2 linked regions of the Prochlorococcus marinus CUG1415 genome follow. The main gene of each other region encodes a partner of the protein of the gene in region 2 in a complex. Links are inferred from orthologs where the notes say so. Each region holds a gene or a part of one and is shown on either strand. Other genes may lie near its edges. The genes, in order: pheS and pheT.

Region 1 (8,876 bases), on a different replicon or contig from region 2:
TCTTTTTACTTCTCCATCATTCACTTGATCTATAAATAAAGAGTAAGGAACCCTAGGTATTTGCATATTTTGATTAGGGAAAAGACTACTAAATAAAAGTAATGCTCCAACTCCTATTAAGATGATATTAACAATTCCAAATCTTCTATTAGGTTGATTATCATCTTGTCTTATTGGCATGGTAGTGATCAATTTTTACTCATTATAAACTAAACAAAAAGTTTCCGTATCCGTATTATTTTTTTTGGGTAAGAACCGAACGCTATATACTTTGATGAATAAGAATTAAGTATGAAAAATTAATTTTCAAATGAATTCTTAACGCATATATCATTACCGATCAAACTAACCTGTGAATTACTTAATTTAATAATTTCATCCATTTCTCTAAAGTCAAAATCACCAAAGGGATTCATACTATTTTCTCCACCTAATATTTTTGGAGCAATAAAAGTAATAATTTCCTGAATACAATTAGTTTGGATAGCGGCGGTAGCCAATCTAGGACCACATTCCCACAGGATTTTATTACACCCTCTTTTAGCAAGTAATTTTGAAATTAACTCTGGATTATCTGATGGTATCTTTTCAACCTCCACACATTTTGGAATCCTTTTGAGGTAGCTTTCATTTGCTGTGGAAGAATCATAAATAACTATAGTTTTTGCTTTATTACAATCCCAAAGACTAGATTTTGAGGGGAGATCTAAACTTTTTGTAAAAACAACTCGCAAAGGCTCAGGATTTTTTGAACCTCTGGTAGTCAAAAGTGGATTATCTTTCCTTAATGTGTTTCCACCAATGATTATTGCATCAAATTCTGCTCTAAAAGAATGAACTATTGACCTTGATTGCTCACTAGTAATCCATTTACTTTTGCCATTTTTTAAACCTATTCGGCCATCAATACTCATAGCCCATTTAAGAACACCAAATGACTTTTTTGTAATATTCCTATGAATGAAAGCTTTATTTAATTCTAAGGATTCTTTTTTACATAATCCTAAGTGAACTCGAATTCCAGCTTCTTTTAGCAATTTAATACCTTTACCAGAGACTCTTTTATCAGGATCTTGAATAGATACATATACCTTTCTTATCCCTGACGATATTACTTTATCTACACATGGAGGTGTTTTACCTTGGTGGCAGCAAGGTTCAAGATTTACATACATTGATCCCCCTTTAGCATCCTTTTTTAAATTCCTAAAAGCCATTGCCTCGGCATGGGGCATCCCGGCCTTGAAATGAAATCCTTCTGAAATAAGGTTTCCATTTTTATCAAGTATTACTGCTCCCACCTTTGGGTTAGGACTAGTTGTATTTTTACCTAAAGAAGCCAAAAAAATTGCTCTTTTCATCCATTTTGTATGGCTTACATTTTTTTTAGACATTTCTTCTATCAATAATCAACTTAATGATCTCCATTCTTTAACTAGGTAAGGAGGAACAGGTAACTCAGAAAAAACTCCTGACAAAAATAATCTTAATGGTCTATTTTTATCTAAATTTTTAATCAATTCATCAAGATCAAATTCTGCAGCAGCTTGTCTTCCATCATTTGCTAATTCTACATTAAGTAATGTTTTATCATCTAAAAGCCACTGTTTTCTGCCTGATTCAACCCTCAAGTCAGTGGGATGATCAATCCTAAGATTTCCTGGATAACCTATTACTCTCAAGATCAATTTATCTGCAAATAGAGGTGATTTATAAGCTACTAATTGCCAAGTTTCAAAGTCCAAGTCCCTTAAAAACTCACTACTAGCATTTATTAACTCCCCATTTATTTCTGTTTCTGCAACTTCTGCAGATACTTTTATTGGGTTAAAAATAAAGGATAGTAGTAAAATCAAAAGTAATATTCCTTTTAAAAAAATATTTTTATTTGATTTTGTAATTTTCTTCATTTTCAGAATCCATAAGGGCATCTAAAGTTACAGCTGTTCTTACAATAGCTTGATACCTTTTGATTATTTTACGATTTTTTTCTATAACTCGAGATAAATTCAAAGTGTCTTTTTCAGAATAGCTAGATGTTAAATCGCTAGAATCTTCCTCAATAAACTCAAATTCATTATCCTTATTAATTAGAGTTAACAATAAATCATGTAATCTCTTTCTCCTTTCAGACAATTAATTTACTATGATAACTCGAATAATCATAAAATAATTTAATAAAACATTCAAACAGTTTAGTTCCTTTTCATTAAATATTGATGACTGAAGTTAATAGAAAAATTCATATAGTAGGTATTAATTCATATATATTTGAAGATTTACCTTCCAAATTACAAGATTTATTTATAAAGACAGGAAATATTGCAGTTCCGAATTCATATTTTGAAGAAATTAAATCATGGAGCGAAAATGATTTAGAAAAAAAGAAATTATTTTTTTCGAGTAACAGTAATAACGAACTTGTTAACTGGCTTAGATCTCAAAAAACTGATGTTATTTTAATTTCGAGAGGAGATCCACTTTGGTTTGGAATAGGTAGAATCCTACTAGAAAATTTTTCAAAAGATGAATTAAGTTTCTACCCTTCAAATACTTGCATTCAATTAGCGTTTAGTAAGTTAAAGATCCCATGGCAAGATACTGTTAATGTAAGTATGCACGGCAGAGATTCGACTAAGTTAGTTGAGGCTCTAAAAGCAAAGCCTTCAAGTTTGGCTATTATTACAGATTCCAATAACAAAAGTTTAGAAATAATCAAAAAAAACTTATCAGAATTAAATCTGATTGATTTCTATGATTTTTGGCTCTGTGAAGAGATAGGCTTCGACAATGAAAATATAAGAAAATTAAATCTTAAAGATTCATTGCCCTCAGACATATCAAGTTTGAACATTGTTGTTCTTACAGAAACAAAGAAAAATTACTCAAATAATAATCTCCCTATTTTCGGAATCAGTGACCATATTTTTAAAACTTTTGATGATAGACCAAATTTATTAACTAAAAGGGAGGTTCGCGTTCAAATCCTAGCTGATCTAGAGCTCCCTAAAAATGGTGTCATCTGGGATATAGGAGCAGGTTGTGGGTCAATTGGTTTAGAGGCATTAAAATTAAGGCCTAATTTAGATTTGTTTTGTATCGACAAAAGGATTGGCTCAAAAGCATTAATACTAGAGAACTCAAAAAGGCTTGGAGTTAAACCAAAATTTATTTTTGAAGAAGACATAAACAATACCTTGAATACAAGAAATTTAAGTTCTTTTGAAATACCTAATAGATTAGTAGTTGGAGGATGTGATAAAAAGACTAAAATTCAAATTATTAATAAACTTACTCAGGGTATGAATATTGGAGACATTATAGTTATACCAATAATTGACATTCAAACTATTAAAGAATTGAAAGAGGAATTAGAAGATAAAAATTTCAAAACCAATTTAAATTTAATTCAGACCTATAAAAGCTTAAGTATCGCTGAGGGAATTAGATTAGAGCCAAATAATCCTGTTTTTTTATTAAAAGGGAAAAAATAAATTTCGATAATTGTTATTTGTTAGGTTTAGCCACATGGGGCAAACCCCAACCTAGTTTATTTCTTAAAACCTGGAAAAATTCATGATCTTCAAGTCTAATAAACTTTACTGAGTGTTTACTTTTTCTTATTAAAACTCTATCTTCAGGCCAAACATAACAACCAGCATTTCCATCAACAACCATTACCAACCTTTCAGGAGTTGCGGGGAAAACAGTCACTGGCTCTGAATCATTAAAAACCAATGCCCTTGAGGCCAATGAATGTGGAGCAATTGGAGTTAATTGCACAACTGGGCAATCAGGTGTAATAACTGGTCCTCCAGCACTCAGAGAATAAGCAGTAGAACCAGTTGGAGTAGATAAAATTACGCCATCAGCTGAAATATCCACAGGAGCATGTCGCCCTATAGAAATCTCAAAATGACACATACTTGTAAGAGGTTCTCTATGAAGGGCCATTTCATTAAGGCATAGAGACTCCCATCTTCTCTGTTCATTCCTCATAACACTTATTATGAAGCAAGTTCTTTCTTCAATATCCCAATTTCCAGCAATGATTTTATCTATTGCTTCATCAAGATTTGATAAATAAGCTTCCGCAAGAAAACCTAAATGACCTGTATTTATTGTAAGGATTGGAATTTTAGCAGGTGCTGTTTGCCTTGCTGCAGATAGAACAGTTCCATCTCCACCAAGAACAATTGCAAATTCCATTGACGAGTCAAACCCCTCTGGAACACAGTTCTTATACCCCAAAGGACGAACATGTTGATCAGGATTGGCGAATCCAACCATTCCGCCAGAGCTACTAACTCTTACAACTTCATAATTGGATTTTTCCAATTTATTCTGAACTGAACTTGCAGTTTGAACAGCAAGTTCTTTCCCATCATTAACGATTAGCCCTGCTTTACGTACCAATCAAAAAACTAAAACTATAACTATTTTAAACTAATTTGCTTGACAATCCTAATTTAAAATTTCAATTTTATTAGAACTGTTCTAAGAATCTAAGATCATTTGTATAAAATTTTCTTATGTCGTCAATCTGATGTCTTACCATGCAAAATCTTTCAACTCCTAATCCAGCTGCGAATCCGGTCCATGTCTCAGAATCTATTCCTAATTTTTCTAAGACCTTAGGATCTACCATTCCGCATCCCATTACTTCTAACCATTTACCTTTCCATTGAACATCTACTTCGGCTGAAGGTTCAGTAAATGGGAAATAACTAGCTCTAAATCTTACAGGGATATCTCCAAAAAATGTCTTTAAAAAAGTAAGAACCGTTCCTCTTAGATGACTAAAATTAATACCTTTATCTATACATAAAACCTCAACCTGATTAAATACAGGAGAATGAGTAGCATCTACAGCATCTCTCCTGTAAACTCTTCCTGGAGCAATAATTCTTACTGGAGGAGGATTATTTTCCAAGTATCTTATCTGAACGGGAGAAGTATGAGTCCTCAAAAGTCGATTCTCATCTAAATAGAAAGTATCCTGCATATCTCTCGCAGGATGATTTTTAGGTATATTGAGAGACTCAAAATTATAAAAATCAGTTTCTATTTCAGGTCCACTTTCAACTGAATATCCTAAACCACAAAAAATATCTATGATCTCATCTTGAGTTGAAATTAAAGGATGTTTACTTCCAGGGGGGGTTCCAATTGGAGGAATAGTTACATCAATTTTTTCTGTTTTAATCTTTTTCTCTAAGGCTTCACTATTTAATTGATTTTTTCTTTTGGTTATTAATTCTTGCAAATTAATCTTTATTAAATTTGCCTTCTGACCAACAATTGGTCTATCAGTAGCAGATAATTGACCCATTGTTTTCAAGATAATTGACAAATGGCCCTTTTTCCCTAGCAAGGAAACTCTTAATTGATCCAGTTCTTCCTTAGTATTGGAATTATCTATATTATTTTTTGCTTTAAGAGAAAGATTATTTAGTTTTTCCTCAATTTGACTTAATGATTCAATTTGACTCACTGATATAGTAAAAATAAGTATTGCTTTATCTTACTTAAATATCGTCCATAAATAAAATGTATTGATTAATGAAACCGTTAAATATATTAATTAGCAATGATGATGGTGTTTTTGCTGCGGGGATAAGAGCTTTAGCAAAATCAGCGCAAAAAAGAGGGCATAAGGTAAAAGTAGTATGTCCTGACCAAGAAAGATCAGCTACTGGTCATGGTCTTACTTTACAATCTCCATTAAGAGTGGAAAGAGCGGACGAATTATTTGGGGAAGGCATTGAAGCTTGGGGATGTTCTGGCACGCCTGCTGATTGCGTCAAATTAGCACTATCTGAACTCTTGGATAATAAACCTGATCTAATTCTATCTGGAATAAATCACGGGCCCAATTTAGGAACAGATATTTTTTGTTCAGGGACAGTCGCTGCAGCGATGGAAGGCACCTTAGAAAATGTTCCTTCCATGGCAATAAGTGTTGCTAGTTTTAAATGGAAGAATTTTGAATTTGCTGGAGAAATTGCAATGAATATTGCCGAACAAGCAATTATTGATAGCTGGCCAGCTTCACTTCTATTAAACTTGAATATACCTCCTTGCGAGAAAAGTAAAATAAAAGAATTATCCTGGACAAGATTATCAGTAAGAAAATATAAAAATCAATTTTCCAAAAGGGAAGACCCAAGGGGTGACGATTATTATTGGTTGGCAGGTGAGGTAGTTTTAGATCTCAAATCAAAAGGTTATGGTCCAAAAAACTGGCCCAGTGACGTATCTCAAATACAAGACAATAAAATTTCGCTTACACCTGTAGAACCAGATTTATTTTGGAGGGGTAATTTAGACGACTTACCTAAAATTAATAATTTATTTGTAAATCCTTCTTAAAAGCCATAAAGAAAAGCAAAGACCTAAAAAATGCGCAGCAATAACTTGTGTATTACTGAGAACTGATAATATTTCAAGTCCAGTAATTGGGATATCAGATGTCGCTGTTATCAATTGTCCAGTTGTTTGAGAGGATGCTTGTATAAATAGAGCACCCATAAGAGCTTGATATCCAATTAATCCAAACAAAATTCCTAATAAATCGACTATGAGACCTCTTTTTATTAATTTACTAGTTTGTCCTCTTGAGGGTCTTGCGTTGCTTGCGATTGCTCTACCAGTTCTAACTATTAACCAACCTTGCCAAAGACTAAAAAGTAGTAAAATCAAGGATATTGTTGTAAGTGATAGTCCAGGCGCTAAGCCAAGCTGTCCTTCGTTATTATTAACAACATTTGAAAAAAGCAAAACAGCCGCAACGACAACACCTAAAATGGATTGAACCCAAAAGCGTATCCATCCAATGCGTCGCATTCCAAATGAAAGGGACTGAAAATCAATTTTGTCAGACATTCATTTGATTGAATAAACTATAATCTATTCAAATTTGCCATCAAAATCATAAAATTGCACGTAATCTTTTGATCTCTTTAATATCGCCATCTGAAGTTAAGAATCCTACTTCAATAGCTATTGGAAGTTTTGATGGCCTACATGCTGGCCACAGAAAATTAATAAAAAGTGTAGTTGAAGAAAATCTATATACCCCAACAATTGCGAGTTTCTGGCCACATCCCAGAGAAGTTCTATATAAAGAAACGCGCCTTAGACTTGATCTCCCAGATGAAAAACTACCTATTCTTGAAGATCTTGGGATTGAACAATTAGTTCTGATTCCCTTTGATAAGGAACTATCTAAATTAAGTGCAGAAAGATTTGTAAGAGAAATCTTAATAAATCAATTACAGGCAAAAAACATTTCTGTAGGTGCTAATTTTAAATTTGGTTTTAAAAGAAGTGGAGACATAAATACTATAAAAAATACAATTAAAGATACGGATATAAAACTAAAAATTACTCCTATTTTAGAAGACAAAGAAGGTAGAATCAGCAGCAGCAGAATAAGAGATTTATTAGAGAAAAGTGATCTGAAAAATGCTTTCAAAATTCTTAATAGGCCTTATAGTTTTAATGGAAAGGTTGTTAAAGGTAAAGGGATTGGAAAAAGTATAGGATGGCCCACAGCAAATCTTGAAATAGATGGCAGAAAATTTTTACCAGGAGAAGGAGTCTATGCAGCTTGGACTACCATTGAAAATTCCAACCAAAAAATTGAATCTGTTATGAATCTTGGCTCTCAACCAACAATAAATCCTTTATTGCCATCTGCTGTTGAAGTTCATTTAATAAATAAAGATATTGATCTATATGGTTTAAATCTATCTGTAGAACCAGTTGAAAAGCTTAGATCTCAAATCAAGTTCAAGAATATAGACCAACTTTCTAATCAAATAAAAACAGATAGAGATAATGCCCTAAGAATTTTTAAAAATTACAAAAAATAAATTACCAATGCGGAATTCCGATACTACAAACGCTGAAGATTTAAGAATTTATCAAATTATTGACGCTAATCTTGATAGAGCTAGAGAAGGACTAAGAGTACTAGAGGATTGGGCCAGATTTGGTCTAGGCAAAGAAAAATATGTTGAAAGGATTAAAAATTTTAGACAAATTTTAGGGAAAAATCATTTAGAAGTTTATAAACAATCTAGGAATCATATTGAGGACAAATGCAAAGGATTAACTCATCAAGAGCAAATCAAAAGAAAGAGCTCTGAGCAAATCTTAAGTTCTAATTCAGGTAGAGTTCAAGAAGCATTAAGAGTGATAGAAGAATTCTCAAGGCTACATAATCATGAGCTTTCAAAAATCGCTTCGGCAATAAGATATGAAATTTATTCTCTAGAAGTCGACTTATTAAGTTTAAGCAAGCATAAGAATTCGGAGGAAATATTAAAACAAAATGACTTATATGTCATCACAGATCAAAAGGAAAACTTATTAGAAATAATAGAAGAGATTTTAATTGCTGGAGTAAGAATCATTCAACATAGATTTAAAACGGGAACTGATAAAGATCATCTTAAAGAAGCAATTCAGATTAAAAATCTATGTAAAAGATATAATTCGTTGTTAATTATTAACGATAGAGTTGATATAGCTTTAGCTTCAAATGCTGATGGAATTCATCTTGGACAAGATGATTTAGATTTAAAAACCGCAAGAAAATTATTAGGATATTCAAAAATTATTGGTATGAGCGCAAATAATGAAATTGATATTTCTAATGCTCTTAAAGAGGGTTGTGATTACATAGGAATAGGACCAGTATTTGAAACTGCAACAAAAAAGAACAAAAAGCCTATAGGTATTGAAAAGATCAAAACATTAACAAAAGATTTGAATATTCCTTGGTTTGCTATCGGAGGAGTTACGACAAAAAATCTTTCATATTTAAAAAGCAATGGTTTTAAAAAAGTTGCCTTAGTTTCTCAATTAAT
Region 2 (9,040 bases):
CAGAGTCAATAATATATGTTTTTAAATTAGTTAAATCTTTCAAATATTTGAAATATTAATTATAGTGCCAACTATATTCAATATGAAATTAGCCTTCAGGATTTACGAAGGGTAAAAGAGCTACAATTCTGGCTCTTTTTACAGCTAATGTAAGATCTCTTTGTTGCTTTGAGGTTAATCCAGTCATCCTTCTTGGTAAAATTTTACCCCTCTCAGTTATGAATTTTTTTAGGAGTTCTACATCCTTATAGTCAATAGGATCTCCAGGTTTGATAGGTGATAATTGTTTTTTAAAAATTGAATTAGGCATGATTTGATTTGATTACTTTATTTCTTTATGAATTGTCATTCTGTTTAAATGAGGATTAAACTTTTTTAGTTCTAATCTTTCAGTAGTATTTCTACGATTCTTTTCAGTAGTATATCTTGAGACACCATTTGATCTCTTAGGATCTGTGCTTGTCCTGGCTTCAGTACATTCCAAGGTCACTACAACTCTTGTCCCTTTTTTGGCCATTTTAATTAATACTTTATTGTATAATTTTCTATTGTACATCTTCAACAAACTTTTTTGAAGATATACTCATTTCTTTTATCATCATTGATTAAAAAATATATATGAAAGTTTCTCAAAATTGGTTAAAAAATTTAGTAGAAATTACTTCTACTCCTGAAGATCTCTCTGAGAAATTGTCTATTGGTGGATTTGAGGTTGAATCATTAGAAGATTGTTCAGAAAATGTAAATGGTGTTGTTTTAGGTAAGGTTTTATCTGTTTTAAAACACGAAGGATCTGACAAACTCTCAATTTGCCAAGTCGATATTGGTACTTCAAAGAATTTACAAATTATCTGTGGTGCGCGAAATATTAAACCAAATATTTATGTTTATGTTGCTACTGTCGGTGCGAAATTAAATGCAGTTGATTTAACTATTAAAAGAAGTGAAATTAGAGGTGTCATGAGTGAAGGAATGATATGCTCTCTGCAGGAATTAGGATTAGAAGACTCTAGCGAAGGGATAGAGATCATTGATGAAGATTTAGCCTTGAAACATGAACTTGGCACTCCAGGGGCTGAATTGCTTCAGTTAAATGATTTTATATATGATTTAGCCATTACAGCTAATAGACCTGACGGAATGTCGGTTATAGGTATAGCCCGTGAAATTTCTGCCCTTTTAGAATCCACATTCAATTTTCCAGAATTAAACCATAAATACAATATTCATTTACTTAAGGGAATTAAACTTTGCCCAGAGGCTATAAAATCTAATTGCATTTATACAATAAGCTGCATTGATGGAGTAAATGGAGATAAATTATCGCCAAAATGGCTTAAAGACCGTATAGAAAAATCAGGTATAAAATCGATTAATCTTATAGTGGATTTAACAAACTATATTCTTTTAGAGCAAGGACAACCTTTGCATGCGTTTGATAAAGAAAAACTATCTAATTTAATTGGAAAGGATGTTTCTCCTGAAGACTTCTCTGTGCGAAAAGCCAAGGATAATGAAAGCCTTGTATGTTTAGATGGTAAAAACTATGAATTAAATGAAAATATTACAGTAATTACTTGTTGTGATAAACCTGTTGCTATTGCTGGGGTGATAGGTGGGTTAGAGACTTCTGTAACCAATACTACCTCTTCTATTTACCTTGAAGGCGCTGTTTTTAATCCAGTTACTATAAGAAAATCTTCAAAGGCGGTTGGCATTAGAACAGAATCTAGCAGTAGATATGAAAAAGGGATTTCATCAAAAAATACAATAACTGCAGTTACTAGAGCTATTAATCTTCTAGAAGAATATTTTTCTATTAATTTACCAATGATAAATACTTCGAATTTAACAAATGATGAGGAAATTTTTATTAAATTACGTAGAAATCGAATACATAAAATTCTTGGTCCATTAATCATTAACGATCAATTTGAAAAAAGAAATTTATCTGATACTGAAATAGTTGATAAATTAACACTCATAGGTTGTACTTTAAAGAATAAAGAATATGGCTGGGATGTAGCAGTAATTCCTAATAGATCACAAGATTTAATCAGAGAAATAGATTTAATTGAAGAAATTGCGAGATTAATAGGCTATGACAGATTCGACTTGAACCTTCCTAATCCAATTAAGCCTGGGAAATTGTCATCAGAACAGTTGGCATTGAGAAAAGTAAAAAATGGGTTTACAGAAAATGGTTTTAATGAAGTACTTAGCTACTCTCTAGTTCCAGAAGATAAAGAAACACTTATAAAGATTTCTAATCCTTTGTTATTAGAAACTAGCTGCCTAAGAAATAATATCTGGAAAGAACATTTGGAGATTGTAAACCGGAATATAAAAGCTGGACAAACAAGTTGTTATATATTTGAAATTGGAAATGTTTTTCATAAGAATACTGAGTCCATTCAAGAAGAAGTACTGAATGGTGCAATTTATGGCAATAGAAAATTTGGAAAATGGGTAAATTCGGATAAGGATAATGATCTTAATTATTATCAGGCTAGAGGAAAGTTAAAGGAAGCCTTAGCATGTTTGAATATAAAAATTGACGATAAACCTACTGACTCATTTGATTTTCTACATCCAGGAAGAACAGCAAAATTAATTATTGAGGGTAAAGATGCAGGTTATTTTGGAGAAATTCATCCAAAATTAATACTAGAAAAGAAGTCATTAAAAAAAGTTTATTTATTTAGCATTAATGTAGCTAACCTCTTGGGAGCTAGTACAAGAAAAAATAAATGGATTCCAATATTTAAGCAATACCCAATTGTTCCGAAAATGGAAAGGGATATTAATTTTGTTTTCAGTAAGGAATTTTTAATTAGCGATATAACTTCAGAAATAAGAAAAACAGGAAAAAATCTTTTAGAGGATGTATATTTAATAGATGTTTTTAAAGATATTAAACTTGGGGAGGATTATATAAGCTATACATTTAGATTATCTTATAGAGATAAAAATAAAACATTACTGGACTCAGATATTAATTCAATACACTCAAGCATTATTTCTAAAGTTGAAAATAGTTTTAATACAAAGCTGAGGAATTAACTATACTGATAGTCTTATTTGAGACTATTAATGAGTCTAATCATAATTCTTATATAAGATAAGCAATAATCCTGTAAAACTGATTAATGTTGTATTATATGACTCATGATCAATTTTTTGTCTCTATTGCTATCTTCTGTTCTTTGGGTACAAGTCCCTCAGTGGGCAGATGATTGGTCGAAATGCTCTATTGATGTACCTGATGCATCATGCCATTGGTATATAACTGCTCCCGATAATACTTTTGGGGAAGGATTTGATTGGGCTACTGCTTCTTGGTTTGATGTTAACGGATTAAGTGATGTTCCTAGTATTGATAAGCAAACTGCCATTCAAAAGCTTCAATCCAAGTAGTACTGTCTATAAGACAGTACTAATAGATATAAAACTCTTTTATAGCAGTGATTTATAGTCATCCTTTATTCTCTGGACATAGAGAGGACATGATTCATTGATTTATTAATCAATTTAAATAAAATTTCATGTTTACAGAAGTTTTCAAATAAAAATGTACTAAGTAAATCAATTGATTTATTTATCTTATTTCTCTATTTTAAGACTAGGTATTAGACTAATAGTTAGTCTCATGTAAGAATTGCTATACAGATAAATTTCTTATAACTCGACACGGTAAATTCTATTTTAATTTCTTTTTATTCAAAATAAATGTTTATTTAAATTTGGACTAATAAATAAATGGATGAAGGCCTGCAATTTAATAAGTAACATTAATCTTATATTAGACTAATAAGTAGACCTGTATTTAGTCTTATATGAGAATTAGTATACTATCTCCTCCATAGTTTTTTTATGAATTGATATTCTTCATTTATCATCCTCATTTGATCTGTTGAACATCTTCCGCATTTGGATGCGTCTCTAAGGCTTATGTTTAAATTAGCTTTTTCTCTATATTGATCGTTATTTGAAACTATTTTATTTTAAAGATATTTCATTAACTTCTTTTTTTAACGTCTGATTTAATTAATAGCAATGCAGTATTTTCATCAATTTTTAAATTTACATTATTATTCTTTTTCTCGCTAAAGTCTATTTCTAGCTGTTGGCTATTAGGTAGAAAATCATCTTCTTGAATAAGTTCTGTTAATAACTTTTCTTACAGCTCCTATAGCTCTATAACCCCACTATTATCGTAATTGATCAAACCTAGAAATTATTCCTTCAGGTAAATCTATTGAAATTCATTTAGTATTTGAATCTTTAGGTATATTCAATAATCTTATTCTTAAATAATAAGGAATTTATTTAATTTTATTCAAAATCAATTGAAAGTCTATATTGAATATTATCTTTAATTCTAAACCTACTTATCTCAATGCCCCAATTTAATTAATTATCTTTTTATAATAATAATAAAATGCTTAATTGTTATTTCAAGTCATCAAAAGAAAAAAAGAGCTTTTATCAACATAAGAAATTAGAAATGCTCAATTATATTAAAGATTCTCTTGAACGTAAGATTGCTTCTGTAACAGCTTCTATAGAAGTTCTAGAAAGCCAAATAAGCAGAGATAAAGAACCTGAAGTTATTAATTAGTATTCAAACAAAACATTCTAAAAGTTTTTCTGGGCCAAATTTTTTTAAATAATTAATATCCGATTTTTCAGTTACTAGTAAATACCCTGCGAACCCTAAACCGTTAATACTGAATCCATGGATATTATCATTACTTCTTTTTATAATTGCAATCCATTTATTAGTTATTAAAAGATTGTATGGATATCTCGGTTTTCTATCCTTAATAGGGTCCCCAAGTCCTAATTTCTTACATAATTCTAAATACAATTCTAAAAGAGATGATGAATTTTCTAAAAAGTTAAATTTGGATACGATAATATTCTTTTTAAGCTTACTATCACAATCTTTAACTAATTTCATTTCTAAAAACCACTTTTCTCTTGGGCAAGATATCTCATCTTTAGATCTACGTAGAAGTTGAAAATGCCTGTGAGGTTGACTTGCTCCTGCAATAGGAGAACTGTTAAAAAACCATAATCCACTAGTATCTTTATTAACTTTTTTGATCGCATTCCAATCATTAATATCTATCCATCCATTTTGAGGTTGCCAACTATTTGTTATTAGTAAAATATGCCCTTTTTGTACAGGGTACTTATTTAATATTAATTGATGATTATTATCAATTTTGTCGATTTCTAGTATCTTTTCCCATGGACTAAATGGATTCTGCTTAGGACCGTAAAGTTTTTTTTTATTAAATTTTGAAGTATCAAGCTTTCTAATTATGAAGTCATCTTTTTCATATAAATCGCTTGTAATAATATCAGTTTTGAGTGGATATAATGATTCATCATCAATTGATAATCGAGTTTGTTCTAATGCTTTTTCCCAAAATATTTCTAAACTCATTTAAAAAAAGTTATCATAATCATTCTAAAAAAAATAATAAATTTGTAATTACTTTTTATTAAATTGATATTCTTTCAATTTTTTTAGAGGTACTGATTCTAAGACTATAATATTTGTTGATTCTAATATTACTTTTGGTGCTAGTCCGTCTAATAATGCTTGCTTCCACCTATCAAGACAAATACACCAATGATCTCCATCCTTTAGTCCTGGAAACGAATAAATAGGCATGGGAGTTATTAAATCATTACCTTGTGATTTACTATATTTCAGGAAATTATCATCCATTACACAACATATAGAATGATTCCCACCATCATTTTTGTCATAGTTGCAAAATCCATCTCTGAACCAGCCTGTCATAGGTGCACAATTACAAAGCTCAATTTTTTCTGCTAAGACATTCAATTGAATTTGATTATTCATAGTCATAGATTTTTTTTAAATAATAATAAAACACCAACATTTCTTAAAAAAAGGTTGACGAGTATGGGGGGTGAGGAGGTAATAATTCTAATAAGGTTTTTTTCATTATGGATTGGGACTTTACTGAAAACATAGCATTTAAAGCTCTTTATGATGCTTTTAAAGATAGTGAAGAAACTTCCGCATTAGAATTTTTATCTAGTGATGGTGCTTCATACTATCTTGAATTAACGCAAGATGCAGCAGGTGAGGGACTTGATCTGGGTGATAATGAAACAATGGAAGAACTTCAGCAAGAAATTATTGAATATCTAGAAAACAACTAAAGATTTAGCTTAAGCGCTGAAATATTTAGCTTTTGAGTGTAGTGAAATGATAGCTGTAGTACTTTGTTCTGGATGAAGTTGTTCAGATTCATCCATGGTCAAGTTAATTCTTTTTGCATCCAATAATGATAATTGTATGTTTGAATCAGATACTTTTGGACATGCAGGATATCCAAATGAAAATCTAGCTCCTCTATATTTTTGAGCAAGTATTTCTCTATTTTTGTCTGGCTCTTCAATTCTAAACCCACATTCAATACGAATTAATGCATGAATATACTCAGCCAGAGCTTCTGCTAATTGCACTGTAAGTCCATGGAATAATAAATAATCGCTATATTTATCTTCTTTAAATAATTTTTGAGAATATTCACTAGCAATTTCACCCATTGTTACTGCCTGCATAGGAAATATATCTATTGGTTTATCATTTTTTAAATCACAATAGAAATCAGCTATGCAAAGATTATTGCCAGATTTTTGTCTTGGAAAATTGAATTGGGAAATTTTATTTAATGATTTATCATCAAATAAAAAAATACTATTATCTTTTCTACCACATCTGAAATATCCATAAACTGCTTTGGGTGAAATAAGTTTTTTATCTACAATTGTCTCTAACCATTTATCTAACAATGGATTAGCATATGAATCCAAATAGTTATTGTATTCTTCTACGCTTTGGTTTTTCCCTTTTTTTATTTGCCATTGACCACTAAATAGAGCTTTTTTATCTAAATAAAAAATTAACTTATTCAAATCTATATTGACATCATTTATGACTTTCGTTCCCAAAAAAGGAGGTTTAATGGGTTCTTCTTCATTTATAAATTTAGATCTTATAAAATTTTCTTTTAAATTTAATTTATAAGTCTCATTGCTTATGGACTTTGATTTATTAACCACTTCAGAGTTGGTTTTTGATGAAGCTAAATTAATATCTATACCCTCATTATTAATAAATCCCTTTGTATTTGACCAGTTTCCCTTTTTTTTATTATCCATATATTCATTCATAAATTTTAGATCAGTGAATGCATCTTTTCCGTACAATATTTTTCCTTTATATATTTTGCTGCAGTCTTCATTTACAAATTTTGGCGTTAACGCTGCGCCTCCTAATATGACAGGTACACTAATATCTTCATTGTTAAAAGCCTCTAAATTATCTTTCATAAATGCAGTTGACTTTACAAGTAATCCGCTCATAGCGATGCAATCTGCATTGTGCTTCTTTTGTGCATCTATAATTGCAGAGACATCTTGCTTTATTCCAAGATTTATTACGTCATAACCGTTATTTGTAAGTATTATATCAACCAAATTTTTTCCAATATCATGAACATCGCCTTTGACAGTGGCAATTAAGAGTTTTCCATTAGATCTATTTTCATCTACAGTTTCCATATATGGTTCTAAAATTGAAACAGCAAATTTCATTGTTTCAGCAGATTGTAGTACGAATGGCAATTGCATTTGACCCGAGCCAAATAAATCGCCTACAACTTTCATCCCATCTAGTAAAAATGTATTTATTATTTCAAGAGGTTTATATTTTTTTAACGCTTTATTTAATTGATCCTCTAAACCAATTTTTTCTCCATCAATAATATGATTTTTTAAACTTTCTTCCAGAGTTAAATTTTTATTTTCCGAAGATGCTTTTTTGAAATCCTGAATAGATAAATCTTGAAAAGCCTTTGTTAGTTCCACTAATGGATCATAAGTACAAATATCATCTTTAAATTCTCTTTTGTCATATATCAAATCCAAGCAAAGCTTTTTAGTTTCTTCGGGAATTTTTGATAATGGCAAAATTTTATTTGGGGCGATGATAGCAGAATCCAATCCTGCATTAATGCACTCATCTAAAAATATTGAATTTAAATTAATTCTAGATAATGGTGATAGACCAAAACTTATGTTCGAAATCCCTAATATAATATGTATTTCTGGAAAATTTTCACGAATTTTAGAGATAGCACTAATTGTCTCTTTGGCATTTAATCTATCTTCTTCTATCCCAGTTGATATTGGTAGTGCTAATGGATCAAAAAAGAGCTCATAATCTGATAAACCACATTCTCTGGTTCTATTAATCGCTCTTTTAACAATGTTATATTTTTTATCTGAATTCCTAGCCATTCCATCTTCATCAATAGTTCCTACAACAAGCCCTGAACCATAACCTAAGGCCAAATTAAGAACTTGATCAAACCTTTCATCACCGTCTTCGTAATTGGTGGAATTTATAATACATTTACCGCCCGCTGACTTTAATCCACTTTCCATTTTGTCAGCATCTGTAGAGTCGATCATTAATGGTAAATTTATATTGGTAACTAGTCTTGAAGTTATTTCTTTCATATCTTTCACTCCGTCTCTTCCCACATAATCGACATTTACATCAAGAACGTGTGCATTTTCTTTTTGTTGTTTCTTCGCAATTGCAACTAAGCCATCCCAATCGTCGTTATTTAATAACTCTCTTACCTTTTTAGATCCACTTGCATTTAATCTTTCTCCTACTATCAAAATTGAGTTGTCTTGTTTGTATGGCACAGAATTATATATTGATGATGCAGAAGGAATAAAACCGCACGATTTATTTTTACCATTGTTGTTAGTTCTTTCATTATCGATAATTTCATCGATTATTGAAGAAAGATATTTTATATGTTCAGGTGTTGTCCCACAACATCCACCTATTAATTGAATATTAAAGTCATATATAAAATTCATTAACTGCATCTTTAATTCTATTGGCGTTAATCTGTAGTGAGCTACACCACCAATATTTTCTGGAAGACCTGCATTGGGAATACAGCTTATA

What was found.
Region 1: the proteins of pheT (region 2) and pheS are in contact, whole or in part, in a crystal structure (PDB 6P24), measured with the Escherichia coli proteins. The link is inferred for Prochlorococcus marinus CUG1415 from one-to-one orthologs.

Annotation. Positions count from the first base shown.
Region 1 is NZ_JAAORL010000002.1:223,287-232,162, forward strand. Bases 3,491-6,393 are described here. They hold pheS (phenylalanine--tRNA ligase subunit alpha), read right to left. Parts: upstream 5,495-6,393; coding sequence 4,487-5,494; downstream 3,491-4,486. Other genes in these bases: cbiT (precorrin-6Y C5,15-methyltransferase (decarboxylating) subunit CbiT), read left to right, coding at 3,491-3,494; HA143_RS07300 (NAD(+) kinase), read right to left, coding at 3,508-4,416; surE (5'/3'-nucleotidase SurE), read left to right, coding at 5,563-6,372; HA143_RS07315 (DUF3611 family protein), read right to left, coding at 6,352-6,393. Also shown: ATP-dependent zinc metalloprotease FtsH, read right to left, coding at 1-180; bifunctional diaminohydroxyphosphoribosylaminopyrimidine deaminase/5-amino-6-(5-phosphoribosylamino)uracil reductase RibD, read right to left, coding at 300-1,394; HA143_RS07285 (DUF3122 domain-containing protein), read right to left, coding at 1,410-1,910; HA143_RS07290 (hypothetical protein), read right to left, coding at 1,885-2,136; more of cbiT, read left to right, coding at 2,220-3,490; more of HA143_RS07315, read right to left, coding at 6,394-6,885; HA143_RS07320 (bifunctional riboflavin kinase/FAD synthetase), read left to right, coding at 6,954-7,877; HA143_RS07325 (thiamine phosphate synthase), read left to right, coding at 7,885-8,876.
Region 2 is NZ_JAAORL010000001.1:875,383-884,422, reverse strand. What follows is about bases 274-3,340. They hold pheT (phenylalanine--tRNA ligase subunit beta), read left to right. Parts: upstream 274-618; coding sequence 619-3,063; downstream 3,064-3,340. Other genes in these bases: HA143_RS04980 (hypothetical protein), read left to right, coding at 3,169-3,340; rpmG (50S ribosomal protein L33), read right to left, coding at 323-517; rpsR (30S ribosomal protein S18), read right to left, coding at 274-310. Outside these bases: HA143_RS05000 (ribonuclease catalytic domain-containing protein), read right to left, coding at 1-43; more of rpsR, read right to left, coding at 89-273; more of HA143_RS04980, read left to right, coding at 3,341-3,417; HA143_RS04970 (DUF4922 domain-containing protein), read right to left, coding at 4,625-5,455; HA143_RS04965 (DUF2237 family protein), read right to left, coding at 5,504-5,887; HA143_RS04960 (hypothetical protein), read left to right, coding at 5,989-6,207; metH (methionine synthase), read right to left, coding at 6,217-9,040.